Regions from separate parts of the Rhizobium sp. BK008 genome, predicted to be linked through region 1. Evidence: predicted binding sites of a transcription regulator. Region 1 holds the regulator's gene; the other holds the start of a gene.
What was found. Region 1 encodes LexA, which represses DNA repair genes until DNA is damaged. Its sites were predicted from a motif close to TGTTCNNNNTGTGTTCNG; they were not measured.
Positions count from the first base shown of each region.

Region 2: a site for LexA is predicted at 5,708-5,725, ahead of FHT69_RS13925 (ImuA family protein). Genes of this name have one in related genera too.

Region 1 covers NZ_JACIFK010000001.1:1,639,490-1,646,785, reverse strand. The annotation lists gene gltA (citrate synthase) at 1-1,163, opposite strand, end outside; gene FHT69_RS07970 (ComEC/Rec2 family competence protein) at 1,454-3,886, shown strand; gene lexA (transcriptional repressor LexA) at 3,867-4,586, opposite strand; gene FHT69_RS07960 (VOC family protein) at 4,784-5,680, shown strand; gene kdsA (3-deoxy-8-phosphooctulonate synthase) at 5,677-6,522, shown strand; gene eno (phosphopyruvate hydratase) at 6,745-7,296, shown strand, end outside.
Region 2 covers NZ_JACIFK010000002.1:523,672-530,967, reverse strand. The annotation lists gene FHT69_RS13945 (trifunctional serine/threonine-protein kinase/ATP-binding protein/sensor histidine kinase) at 1-1,770, opposite strand, end outside; gene FHT69_RS13940 (response regulator transcription factor) at 2,479-3,117, opposite strand; gene FHT69_RS13935 (response regulator transcription factor) at 3,662-4,057, shown strand; gene dinB (DNA polymerase IV) at 4,239-5,330, opposite strand; gene FHT69_RS34170 (hypothetical protein) at 5,344-5,598, opposite strand; gene FHT69_RS13925 (ImuA family protein) at 5,766-6,524, shown strand; gene FHT69_RS13920 (DNA polymerase Y family protein) at 6,445-7,296, shown strand, end outside.

The DNA of each region.
Region 1 (7,296 bases):
GCGAGCGCGAAGAGCACGGTGAACATGGTCGTGGGGAAGCCCAGCGCCTTCAGAGTGATGCCGGAATAGAAGTCGATATTCGGATAGAGCTTCTTCTCGATGAAATATTCGTCGGTGAGCGCGATGCGCTCCAGCTCCATCGCCACTTCGAGCAACGGGTCGTCCTTGATGCCGAGTTCGCCCAGCACTTCATGCGTCGTCTTCTGCATGATCTTGGCGCGCGGATCATAGTTCTTGTAGACGCGGTGGCCGAAGCCCATCAGGCGGAACGGGTCGTTCTTGTCCTTGGCGCGGGCGATATATTCCGGGATGTGGTCGACTGTGCCGATTTCGTTCAGCATGTTGAGCGCTGCTTCGTTGGCGCCGCCATGTGCAGGCCCCCAGAGGCAGGCGATGCCGGCCGCGATGCAGGCGAACGGGTTGGCGCCCGACGAACCGGCGAGACGGACGGTCGAGGTCGAAGCGTTCTGCTCGTGATCGGCATGCAGGATGAAGATGCGGTCCATGGCGCGAGCAAGCACCGGATTGACCACATATTCCTCGCAAGGCACGGCAAAGCACATGCGCAGGAAGTTCGACGCATAGTCGAGGTCGTTCTTCGGATAAACGAAGGGCTGGCCGATATGGTATTTGTAGGCCATGGCGGCGAGCGTCGGCATCTTCGCGATCATACGCAGGCTGGCGACCATGCGCTGGTGCGGATCGGTGATGTCCGTGGAGTCGTGATAGAAGGCCGACAGCGCGCCGACGCAGCCGCACATGACGGCCATCGGATGCGCATCGCGGCGGAAGCCGGTGAAGAAGCGGCTCATCTGCTCATGCACCATGGTGTGGTGCGTGACGCGATAATCGAAATCCTTCTTCTGCGCGGTGGTCGGCAGTTCGCCGTAGAGAAGCAGGTAGCAGACTTCCAGGAAGTCGCCATGCTCGGCGAGCTGCTCGATCGGATAGCCGCGATGCAGCAGAACACCTTCGTCGCCGTCGATGTAGGTGATTTTCGATTCACAGGATGCGGTCGAGGTAAAACCCGGATCGTACGTGAAGGAAGCCGTGTTCTTGTAGAGGGCACCGATATCGATGACGCTCGGGCCGATCGTGCCGCTCTTGACGGCAAGGTCGACAGATTTGTCACCGATTTTTATTGTAGCGCTTTGATCCGTCATGCTGATCCTCCGAAATGGCGGTGGCGCCTTAAAAGCGCCATAGGGGTTAAGCGTCCTCACCGATAGCTATATGATCGCGAAGCTAATGCCAAGTTACCGTGACGGCATTTTGTGCATTGCGGTATCACCTTTTAGGCACTGCAGCGATGAGCCGCGTGCATATCGGAAGCTGATGATTCGACTGGTCTTTTGGCACTCGCGATTTTCCCTCATATTTCAATCGATTATTCTTGCCGGATTTGATGGGAGGTTGCATTCTGGCCGCCTTGGCGGGTGAGCTTGGGCGGCGGATGCAGGAATTGACGACAGTCGAATTGCGGCCGGAAGCAGGCGCCGGCCTTGCCGATACCTCCGGTTTTTCTCCCCCTGCCGTGGTGTCGCGGCCGGCAAGGACGCAGTCGGCGACACCGTTGCGCCATCGCCTGCCGGCTTTGGCCTCGCAATCGCTGCGTGCCGGCAGGCGCATGCTGGGCGAGGAGGCGGATCATGGCCGCCTGCTGCTATTCTCGCCGGTCTTCCTCGGCGCCGGATCAGTCTTCTGGTTTCTTGGAGCATCGGATTTTCCGGTCATTGCACCGCTGCTCTGCCTGTTGGTGCTTACGACCGCGGTTCTGATCGCCAGCCGTATGCGGGCGGCATTGCGGACCGTCCTGCTGGCGCTTGCACTTATGGCCGGTGGCATGGTCTCGGCGGAGTTCGAAAGCTGGCGGGCTTCGACCGTGATCCTCGACTCCGCCGTGACGACGACGGTGACCGGCCGTGTCGAACGGCGCGAAGGCGATGGTCGCGGCCGGTGGCGCTACATTCTGGCCGTCACCGGCACCGAGGCGCCGCAGGTGAAGCGGCCGCCGGAACGGATAACCGCGATCGCCCGCGGCGCCGACGCGCCTTTCGAGATCGGTGACATCATCACCGGCAGGGCTCGGCTGACACCACCGTCAGGCCCAGCACTTCCAGAGCTCAACGACTTCTCTTTCGGGGCCCATTTCGATGGCATCGGCGCCAATGGTTTCTTCTACGGCGCGCCGACGAAAGTCGATTTGCAGGCAGGCCCGCAGGCTGCCAGATCGACGGCGGAAGCCCTGCTCGAATGGCTTTACCGGCTGCGCAGCGGCATCGGCGACCGCATCCGATCGATTCTGCCCGGCGACACCGGCGCTTTTGCCGCTGCTCTGGTGACGGACGAACGGCGCGCCATCTCGAATGCGACCACGGAGGCGCTGCGCCAGTCCGGTCTGGCGCATATCATCGCCATCTCAGGACTCAACATGGCGCTGTCGGCCGGCATCTTCTTCGTCGGCTTCCGGATGCTGCTCAGCCTCTTTCCCGGCGTCGCCCAGGCCTATCCGACGAAGAAGATCGCCGCCGCCGGCGCGCTCATCGCCGTCACGGCCTATTTCCTGATCTCCGGCTTCGCGGTCTCGGCCGAACGCGCCTTCATCATGATGGCCATCATGCTGATTGCCGTCTTCTTTGACCGGCCGTCGATCAGCCTGCGCAATGTCGCTCTCTCCGCGCTCGTCATCCTCGTCATTTCGCCCTCCGAAGTCCTGGGGCCGAGCTTCCAGATGTCCTTTGCCGCAACCTTGGCGCTCGTGTCGGGCTATCAGCTGTGGAAGGATCGGCGCGTCCGCGAGAATGCCTTCCTGAAGCTGCCGATCGTCAGGCCTTTCGTCGCGGTTGCGGGGTTCTTCGGCGGTGTCTTCCTGACCTCGCTGATCGGCGGTTTCTCCACCGCACTGTTTTCGATCGAGCATTTTCATCGCCTGACCGCCTACGGCCTGCCGGCAAACCTCGCGACGATGCCGATCATCTCCTTCATCATCATGCCGGCCGGGTTGCTGGCGATGCTGCTCATGCCTTTCGGTCTGGACGTTTTGCCTTGGAAGATTGTCGGATTCGGCCTCGATCTGGTGATCGCCGTCGCCAAGACCGTGTCCGGCTGGGGTGGCGACATCGGCATCGGCCGCTTGCCCGCCTGGTATTTCGCGGTCGCCGTGGCAGGCTTCCTGCTGCTGACGCTGCTCCGCACTCGGCTGCGCCATATGGGCACGTCGATCATGTCAGTCGCAACGCTCATCCTGCTGCTTCTGCCGGTTCCCCGGCCGCCGGATCTGGTGATTTCGGAAGATGGCAGTCTCGTCGCGGTCGTCGAGGCGGCGGCAATGGCCTCCAACCGTGAAAACCCGCCGGATTTCATCTTCGACCAATGGCAGCGCGCGCTGGTCCTGCCGGCGCATGACCCGCCGAAGATGCTGGATGGTCCTGCTGTCCCGCCAGCGGGAGAGGACCGCCGCGTCAAGCTCTCCCGCGATCAGCAGAACGAAGCGAGGGCGGCGATGCGGGCGGCTGCAGCCGGCGGTGACGCAAACCGCTTTTCCTGCGTCAAGAAGGCCTGGTGCATATCAAGGCTTGGCAACGGTCATGTGGTCGCCGTCATCGACAATGCCGCCTATCTCGCTCCGGCCTGCGATGCGGCCGATATCGTGGTAACGTCGGTCCGCCTGCGTTTCAACAGCTGCCGCTCAGGCGCGACGCTCTTCACCGGCGAGACGTTGCGCCGGACCGGTTCCGTCGAGCTGCGGTTCGCGGAGGCCGGCATGGAGGTCACAACCGCATTCGATGATCTGTGGCGGCCATGGATCCGCCATCGCGCCTATGACTGGCGCAGCAACAGCTTTGTCGAAACCGGCCTGCAGGGTGTCAGTGATAGCGGCGAATAAGGCCGACGAGTTTGCCCTGCACCTTGACGCGGTCTGGCCCGAAGATCCGGGTCTCGTAAGCCGGGTTGGCCGCTTCCAGCGCGATCGAGGCGCCCTTGCGGCGGAAGCGTTTGAGCGTCGCTTCTTCGTCGTCGACGAGAGCAACGACGATGTCGCCAGGGCTTGCGGTGCTGCCATTGCGGATGATCACGGTGTCGCCGTCGAAAATGCCGGCGTCGATCATCGAATCACCCTTGACCTCCAGCGCGTAGTGTTCACCGGAGCCGAGCATATCGGCCGGAACGACGATGTCGTGGGTGTTGTTCTGGATTGCCGAGATCGGAACGCCGGCGGCGATCCGGCCCATGACCGGCACGGAGACTGAGTTGCCATTGTCGGCGACGGGTTTTGCAGGAGCGGGAGTGGCGACCGGCTGGGGCTTGCCCAGGCTGCCCTCAATGACGCTCGGCGAAAAGCCGCGCCGGGGCTGGATGCTGGGGCTATAGGCCTCCGGAAGCTTGATGACCTCGAGTGCGCGGGCCCGGTTCGGTAGGCGGCGAATGAAGCCACGCTCCTCGAGCGCAGTAATCAGCCGGTGAATCCCGGACTTCGAAGCGAGATCCAGGGCGTCCTTCATTTCGTCGAAAGACGGCGGAACGCCGGATTCCTTCATGCGCTCATGAATGAAGAGGAGAAGCTCCTGTTGTTTGCGCGTGAGCATCGACGTTGTGACCTCGTGATTGAAACAAATCCAGAACAGACACTATATGTTCCATATGTGTTCCGCAAGTAGCTAAATTTCCGTAAAACTTGGCGCCAACTCGTTGAGATTTTTATTTTCATTCGCCGGATTGGCCGACAAGTCTTGCCTTGCGCGGCACTGTCGCACATCTCTGCCGTGTGAGGAGAGGGGATACCATGAACGAGCATTCCGCCAAACCACGCCCGCTGGATCATGTCGTGCTGCCGGTCGTCAATATCGATCTGGCGCGCGAGAGGCTCGGCAAGCTGGGCTTTACCGTTGCCGCCGATGCGCGTCATCCCTTCGGAACGGAGAATGCCTGCGTCTTTTTTGCCGATAAGACCTATCTGGAGCCGCTCGGGATTGCGAGCGTTAGGGAAAGTGAAGCATCGGCGCGGCAAGGCAATGTCTTCACCGCCCGCAACCGCGCCTTCCGATTCCGCTGCGGCGAGGAAGGGCTTTCGGCGGTGGCCTTCGGCAGCGAGGATGCCGATATCGATCATCGGAATTTCGTCGGCGACGGAGCGAGCGCCGGCGAGATGCTGGCGTTCAGCCGGCCGATGACGATGCCGGATGGTTCTGAGAGCATTGCCGGCTTCAGGCTGGCCTTTGCCGGCGACCTGCGCGCGCCCGATCTCTTTCTCTTCACCGTCGAGCGCGTCAATCCGCTGCCGGCCGACCGCGGCGCGCTGGAGGCGCATGCCAATGGCGTCACCGGCATTGCCGAGGTGGTGCTTTGCGCGCCCGATGCGGCTGCCTTCGCCGCCTTCGTCAGTCTTGCCAGCGCGCAATCGGCAGTCGAGAACACCGGTTTCGGCGTCAAGATCGCGGCGTCGAATGTGAAAATCAGCCTGATGACGCCGGAGGGTTTGGAGGCCTATTTCGAGGTCGCTGTCCCATACGCCGACCGCGGCCTGCGCGGCCGGGCGATTCTCTTCGCTGTCGCCGATCTTGCCGTGACAGAAGCGCATTTGGCTGCTAACGGGGTGACATATACGCGCAAGAACAATCGCATTCTGGTGAAGCCCGCGCCCGGGCAGGGCACGCTTTTCGCCTTCGAGGAAACACGATGAGCACAGATACGAATTCCCAAGTCAAGATCGGCGAGGGCCAGGGCCAGGTCACCTTTTCCAACACCGGCCGCCTGTCGCTGATTGCCGGCCCTTGCCAGATGGAGAGCCGCGACCACGCCTTCATGGTGGCCGGCACGCTGAAGGAGCTTTGCGGAAAGCTCGGCATCGGCCTCGTCTACAAGAGCTCCTTCGACAAGGCGAACCGCACTTCGCTTTCGGCCGAACGCGGCATCGGCATTGAAAAGGGCATGGAGATCTTTGCCGACCTCAAGAAGGAATTCGGCTTTCCCGTCCTGACCGACGTTCATACCGCCGAACAATGCGCCGAGGTGGCAAAGACCGTCGATGTCCTGCAGATCCCGGCCTTCCTTTGCCGCCAGACCGATCTTCTCATCGCCGCCGCCAATACCGGCCGCGTCGTCAATGTCAAGAAGGGCCAGTTCCTCGCTCCCTGGGATATGAAAAACGTCCTGAAGAAGCTTAACGCCAGCGGCAATCCGAACGTGCTGCTGTGCGAGCGCGGCGCCTCGTTTGGCTACAACACGCTGGTTTCCGACATGCGTTCGCTGCCGATCATGGCGTCGATGGGTGCTCCCGTTGTTTTCGACGCCACCCATTCCGTGGCGCAGCCGGGCGGGCAGGGCGATTCCTCGGGCGGCCAGCGGGAATTCGTTGAAACGCTGGCGCGCGCAGCGGTGGCGACCGGCATTGCCGGCGTCTTCCTCGAAACCCATCAGGACCCCGACAATGCGCCTTCCGACGGACCGAACATGGTCTATCTCAAGGACATGCCGCGGCTCCTCGAAAAGCTGCTTGCCTTCGATGCGGTCGCCAAGGCCTGATTACCCAGCTTGACGTTCAACAGTCTGACATGATCGCGCTATAAGCATGTCGCGCAAAACCAAAGAGCAAAGCGCGGACCAAGCGAATGTTAGAGATCGCGACGCGCTTTCGTCCACATCGGAACGCTGGTTCGAAGGCTGGCAATTGCGGCATTGTAATTTGCTCGCCTTCGATTAAGACAGGTTTCGAACGACTTATCACCCACTGAGCAGGAAGAACCCATGACTGCAATCACCGATATCATCGCCCGCGAGATTCTCGATAGCCGTGGCAATCCCACCGTCGAAGTCGATGTCTATCTCGAAGACGGCAGCATGGGCCGCGCGGCTGTTCCCTCGGGCGCCTCGACGGGCGCGCATGAGGCGGTCGAACTGCGCGACGGCGGCAAGCGCTACCTCGGCAAGGGCGTCCAGAAGGCGGTCGATGCCGCCAACACCGAGATCTTCGATGCGATCGGCGGCATCGACGCCGAAAACCAGATCCAGATCGACAACATCATGATCGAGCTGGACGGCACGCCGAACAAGTCGCGCCTCGGCGCCAACGCCATCCTCGGCGTGTCGCTCGCCGTCGCCAAGGCTGCCGCCCAGGCCTCCGGCCTGCCGCTCTACCGTTATGTCGGCGGCGCTTCCGCCAGCCTGCTGCCGGTGCCGATGATGAACATCATCAACGGCGGCGCCCATGCCGACAACCCGATCGATTTCCAGGAATTCATGATCCTGCCGGTCGGCGCCGATACGATCGCCGAAGCCGTGCGCATGGGTTCGGAAGTC
Region 2 (7,296 bases), on a different contig from region 1:
GTCGGTGTATCCCATGGAGTGAATGCGGCTGAGATCCCAGGACCAGCATGCCGCGCGATAGTCGAAAGCGAGCACTCCCTCTTCGGCGAGCGAAAACAGGAACTGACGGACGAAGAACGGATTGCCGCCGGTCTTGTCGTGCATCATTCGGGTGAGCGGGGCCGCACGATCAGGCTGACAGTGGAGCGTATCCGCGATCAACTGCTGGAGACAGTCCTCAGTGAGCGGCGCAAGCGTGATCTCCGCGACCTTGCCGCCCGCGGTCTTGATCACCTCAAGCGTCCGCATCAGCGGATGGGCGGCAGTGACTTCGTTGTCGCGATAGGCACCGATCAGCATGAGGTGTTGCAGATCCGACCGGGTCAGCAGATCCTCAAGCAGATCGAGCGTCGCTCCGTCAAGCCATTGGAGATCGTCGAGGAACAGCGCCAGCGGATGTTCGGGCCGGGCAAAGACACTGATGAACCGCCGGAATACCAGTTGGAATCGTCGTTGCGCGTCCTGTGGCGGAAGTTCCGGGACCGGCGGCTGGTCGCCGATGACGAGCTTCAATTCGGGGACGAAATCGACCATTAGCTTTGCGTTCGGTCCCAGCGTCTCGCTCAGCGCCTCGCGCCACGGTGCCAAATCCGCCTCGCTCTTGGCGAGGAGCCCTTTGAGCAGACCCTGAAAGGCCTGCGCCAGGGTCGCGTAGGGGATGTCCCGTTTGTACTGGTCGAACTTGCCGGACGCAAACAGCCCGCGCGGCGGCACCAGCACCTTGTGGAGTTCGTTGACCACAGCCGACTTTCCGATGCCGGAATAGCCAGAGACCAGCACTAACTCCGGCGCCCCGCCCAGCACCACACGGTCGAAGGCAGCGAGCAAGGTTTCGACCTCATGCTCCCGCCCGTATAGCCTTTCGGGGATCAGCAGCCGGTCTGCGATATCGCGCTCGCCGAGCGGGAACGCCTCAATCCGCGATTCCATTTCCCATTGGCTGAGACAGCGCCTCAGATCGTGCTCGACGCCGCCTGCCGTCTGGTATCGTTCCTCGGCCGTCTTGGCGAGCAGCTTCATGACGATGGCCGAGACTGCCGGTGAAACGTCCGCCGTCCGCTCGTTGGGCGACATCGGCTGTCGTGCAATGTGGCAATGCACCCATTCCATCGGGTCGGAAGCGGCAAAGGGCAGGCTCCCGGTCAGCATTTCGTAAAGTGTCACGCCGAGCGCATAAAGGTCGCTGCGGGAGTCGATCGAGCGGTTCATGCGCCCGGTCTGCTCGGGGGCCATATAGGCAAGCGTTCCCGCAACCACTTCGGGCGGCTCGAGCGCTTGCCGCTCGCGGGATAGGCGTGAGGCAATGCCGAAGCCGGTTAGCCGCACCTCGGCGCACGTGCCCGCTACCAGGATATTGGCCGGTTTGATGTCCTTATGGACCAGGCCGCGCTGGTGGACTCTGCCGAGCGCAGCGGCGATGCTGATCGCTAGGCGCAAGAAAAGTCCGGTTTCCATTGCCGCTCCGAGCCGGCGGGCGAGCGGCTCGCTGCCCGGATCTTCAAGCACCAGCATGGTCCGGCCGCCCTCGCGCACCAACTCAAGCGGTCGCACCGCCCACGCGCTATCGAGCTCATCCTTCAATCCGTATTCATGGTCGAGGCGACCGAGGCTTGAAGGTGTCGGATACTCGAGGGCCGAAAGCACGACCAGCACCGGGTTCCACTTGCCGTCGGCACCCAGGCGCCGTTGCCTGTGGAACACGCGATCACCGTCCTCCCAAAGAACCTCCAAACTCCCATCTCCACCAGCGCGTTTCGGAGATCCGTCCGGTCAAATTGGCCAAAGCGAGCACATATGACGAACCGCAACCACTTCCTCACTTCTACCACATCTCGCCTGTTCGTCCCAACAACGAGGCCATCATCCGCCCGGCCGATACGTGGTCCACCTCTAGGAAAGACCGCCCAGCGGCTGCTGGGCGGTCGGACGGGTCGTGGACCCGCAGAGCTTCGGATGGAGGGAGCGCCGAAGCTTGGTGGTAGCAACGGGGGGATTCGCTACCTGTCTCGCGAGGCAACGAGTAGTCTAGCGATGGAAGGGACGACGCGACATTATACTGTGGTTTCGCTTTGCGATACCTTGGAATACCGGCACGGACACCCATCAGCGAACTTCTGCTCAGCGACTCATGTCGGCGAAGTCATCCTGGCCCGCAATGACTGGGGCGATGGTCTGCTCCTCTAACGCGCGCATGGGTGCCGTCAGTTCGATTCGGTGTCGGTTTCCGTGTTGGAGTCGAAAGTGTCTTGCAGGGACTGAGGCCAAAAAGAAGCCTCCCGCGGGTGGGAGGCCAAGGCGGGCCGATCGGTAGCGATCCGGCCTGGGAGGAGGGGGAAATGAACGCGCACCATAGAGGAGGGCTTCCGCTGGGGCTATTGGCCACCAGGAAGGATCGATTACCAATAAGCAGGGGATGACCTATACGCGCAGCCAAGACCTTTATGAGTTCGTTTGAGTCTTTCCTGGCGCGAGCATCAGCTTGTCAGCCATACGCGCAAGTTCGGGCAGGGATCTGGTGCCCATCTTCTGCATGACCTGGCTACGGTGAACCTTCACCGTAATCTCGCTCACGCCTAGAGCGCTGGCAATCTGCTTGTTGAGCCGTCCTGTCACCACCAAAGCCATCACCTCGCGCTCCCGTGGGGTCAGGCTAGCGAAACGAGCGCGCACCGTCGCCAGCGCCTTTTCATTTTCAAGCCATTCGCGGTCGCGCGCCAGGCCGATGTGAATGGCGTCGAGCAAGTCCTGGTCTCGGAACGGTTTCGTCAGGAACTCGACCGCGCCCCCTTTCATCGCCTTGACAGACATGGGGATGTCGCCGTGCCCGGTGATGAAGACAATCGGCAACTGTATGTTTTCTCTCGACAGCTCGAGCTGAAAATCAAGACCGCTTTGTCCCGGAAGCCGGACATCGAGTACGAGACAGGTCGGTCCATCGGGTCGCCCGGACGTGAGGAAGTCGCCCACGGAAGCGAGGAGATTGACGGCAAAGCCGACCGAACGCAGCAGACTCCCAAGCGCCTCCCGGACCTCGGGGTCATCATCGATAACAATGATGGTCGCTAGCGCCTCGGTCAATCGTCAGAACCTGCAATGTGAATCGACGTTGGCATAATTTACTATCTACGCCTATTGGCCACGAGATGAGAAAACGAATGCCGAAATCGGGTTTCCTTTCGCACGCCACAATGCGCGATAATTACCCCGGCCACAAGGGTGGATGCCGGCGGCCGCAAACGGCGTTTTGCGCATCGTGGAGCGGCCAGCGTCGCCGGCGAACGAACCTTCTGTCGGGGCGCGTCGCTTGGTTCGGGAAGAGTAGCCTGCAGGACGGCTCTCCACCCTTTCGGCGCGGGCACATTTGAGACGACCGTTCTCCAACCCACATTTTCTGCATTAACGAACTTCCCACGCGTATGGCTCTGTTTTCGCAGCGCGCGTCGGTCTCCTCATTTGCATGTTCCGCGCGTTCACATTCCCAGTTCGTCGCAGAACTGTTTAGGCAGCGTATACGAGCGTATAGCTTGCGGTGACTTTGTCGCCGCCCGATAATAAGTCCATCCAGCAACTCGCCATAACGCCATTTAGGCGCGACGCCCATCGGCGAAGTCGGGAGGCGGCGGTGCCAACCAAGAAACCTCTGATTGCGATCGTCGACGACGACGAGTCGATGCGGGAGGCTATCAAGGGGCTCATAAGGTCGATGGGATTTGACGCCGAGACCTTTTCATCCGCGGATGATTTCTTGAGATTCCCTGATATCCGCCGCACGGCCTGCCTTGTGACTGACATCAATATGCCCGGAATGAGTGGTCTCGATTTGCACCACCGGCTGGTCGCGCTGGGCAAGAGCATTCCGACTGTTCTGATCACCGCCTTTCCAGAAAAGAATGTGCGCGCGTCTGCGTTGGGCGCGGACGTCGTCGGCTGCCTGACAAAACCGTTTGGCGAACAGATTTTGCTTGATTGCATCCGTTCTGCGCTAGTTCTCAATAGCGAGGGCGAAAGCGGTTCGTGAGGTCGCAAATTCCAACGGAATTTCACATCAGACGGCTTCGACGAAACTCCGGCCTCTCAGCTTCGATCTGCCGCAAGCAGGTCAAGGGAACTTAGGCGAGGGGCGGTACCACTGGCAGGCGCGGGAACGCCGGTGCGGAGCGCATCCAATCTAAAACCAACCGCGCTACATCTAATGTGACCTAAAACGCGAGCCGCAACTGCGGCGTCGCTTCAGATCTACGCCGCTCCAGCGAAGACAGCGACACGCCAAGCAGGCGTATGCCTTTTCGCGGCGGGAAGATTGGCGCGAGAAGCAGGTCGACCACCCCCTCAAGATCGGCAATTGCTGGCAGTGCTGACGGAACTGTCTTGCTACGGGTGATCTGGCTGAAGTCGGCATACTTGATTTTGAGCGTCACCGTCTTGGCGCCGATTTCATTGGCCTCACAATAGCCCCATACCTTTTCGATCAGCGACTGAAGCCCGTTGCGCGCGGGTTCATAAGAATGGATGTCGGCAGAGAAAGTGTCTTCCGCACCGACGGATTTCCGCACCCGGTCCGGTCTGACCTGACGATTGTCGATGCCGCGGGCGATCCCGTAGAAATACGGTCCCGACTTCCCGAAGTGTTCGACGAGGAAGTCGAGCGTTTTCTCCTTCAGGTCCGCTCCCGTGTCGATCCCGAGCCGATGCATCTTCTCGGCCGTTGCCGGTCCCACGCCATGGAATTTCTTGATGGGAAGCTGTTCGACGAAGGCGGGGCCGTTCTTGGGGGTGATGACGGCCTGGCCGTTCGGCTTGTTGAGGTCGCTTGCCATCTTGGCCAGAAACTTGTTGTAAGAAATTCCCGCCGACGCGTTGAGCCCCGTCGCCGCCTTGATCCTCGCTCGGATCTCTTCGGCGATCTCGGTCGCAATCTCCATGCCCTTCAGGTTGTCGGTGACGTCGAGATAGGCCTCGTCGAGCGACAGTGGCTCGATCATCGGCGTGTATTCGGCGAAAATCGAGCGGATCTGCAACGACACGGCTTTGTAAACATCAAAGCGCGGCTTGACGAAGACAAGGTCCGGGCATTTCCGCTGGGCGGTCACCGAAGGCATGGCGGAATGGACGCCGAATTTGCGTGCCTCGTAGCTGGCGGCCGCCACGACCCCGCGGGCAGCAGGACTGCCGACAGCAACCGGCACACCTCGCAGCTCCGGATTGTCGCGCTGCTCGACCGATGCGTAGAAGGCATCCATGTCGACATGCACGATCTTGCGCGGCCGTTCGCGGTTGTCTTCGCCTGTCATTATCTAGCTTCCATCAGCAAAGACCATCACTCAAACATGGGAAGTGTGCTCCACACTTGTCACCTCGCGGCGTCTGCATCCGCTCGCAGCCCATGGCCATGCGCCGGCGGATTTCCGCGAAGGTGACGCTTGCGCCAAACGCTTTGACCAACAGTTTGCGCTCATGTGTACAATGGCGATCGCAGAGGAGGCATATGAGTTCGACCACCGGGACCTGGTGATCTTGCAGTCTCGGGATCGTATCGTCCACAAGCCGCGTTCGGCGCATCCAAAAATATTCCTGTCTCAACATCCGATTGAATCCGCTGGCGATTTTTATCTTTTGTACCGGCGCTCAACTTCAGCGGGTCATATGCGCATTGACTCATTTATCTCTTCGGAACAAATACAGAACATATTGCTGTTACTCAAGCCGAAAACGGGTTGCCCGAGATCATGAAGTCAGCCGTCGCCCCAAACGCCGTCCTCGACGGGCTGCGCGAGCAGATCGCGCACCTGGAAGGCGCCGGTCGGCGCAGCCGAGGCGTTTTGCCTTTCGGTGTCGCGCAGATCGACGAGCGGCTTCCGGGTGGTGGATTGGCCTATGGGGCGCTGCACGAATGCGCCGGCGGCGGGACCGGCACCGTCGACGGGGCGGCCGCCGCCCTGTTCGTGGCCGGGATTGCCGCTCGCACCAAAGGCAAGGTCGTCTGGTGCCTGACACGTCCTGACCTGTTCTTCCCGGCCTTGGCGCAGGCGGGTCTTCATCCGAACCGGGTCGTCTTCGTCGAGTCCGACAAGGAGGAGGACGTCCTTGCCAATATGGAGGAGGGCCTTTCATACGGCGGCCTCGGGGCGGTGATCGGCGAGATCGTCCGGCTGCCGATGGCCGCGTCCCGGCGGCTGCAACTCGCAGCCGAGAAGAGCGGCACGATGGCGCTTGCAGTGCGGCGGTGGCGACGGCAGACCGAGGCCAGCGACTTCGGCCAGCCGACGGCGTCGACCACGCGCTGGAGGGTGAGCGTCATCCCGAGCGAGGAACTGCCGGTTCCGGGCGTCGGGCGGGCGAGATGGCTTCTGGAACTGATGAGGGTGAAAGCGGGTGAGTGCGCCGAGTTCGAAGTAGGAGCCTGCGATGCCGAGGGTCGTATCGATATTTTTTCCCGATCTGGCGACGGACAGGATCAGGCGGGCCGATCCCGCCATTCCCGTTGAGGAGGCGATCGCCGTCATTTCGAAGAGCGGTTCCAAACGCTGGGTGTCGGCCGCCGATCCCGCGGCCAGAAAGGCTGGCGTTCATGTGGGCATGCCGGCCGCCAAGGCGCAGGCGCTCTTCCAGGGCCTCCGAATGATCGACGCCGATGCCGCCGCCGATGCAGCGGCGCTCGATCGCATCACCATGTGGGCGCTCAGCCAGTATTCGCCGATCGTCGCCGTCGACGCGCCGGACGGCATCGTCATGGACACGGAGGGCGCGGACCATCTACAGGGCGGCGAGGAGCGAATGTTGACGAGCATCGCCAACCGCTTCCGCGCCAAGGGCCTGACGACACGGGTCGCCATCGCCGACACGTGGGGTGCCGCTCACGCATGCGCTCGTGCCATCAACCGCGAAACCGTCGTCGTCCCGAGTGGGGAAACTATCCGGGCCGTCGAGCGCCTTCCGATCTCGTTGCTGCGGCTGCCGGAGAAGATCGTGGGCGATTTGCGCACGCTAGGCTTTCGGACAATAGGGGAGCTTTTGGCGACGCCGCGTGCTCCCTTGGCGCTTCGCTTCGGACCGGAAGTGGGTCGCCGTCTCGACCAGATGTTCGGTCGCGTCTGCGAACCAATAGATCCCATCCGTAGCCCGGAACTCGTCGAGGTCAGCCGATCCTTCGCCGAACCGATCGGCGCGGCGGAGACGATCAACAAGTATGTTGGACGGCTGGTTGTTCAACTCGTCGCCGAACTTCAGCGGAAGGGTCTTGGCGTCCGTCGCACCGAC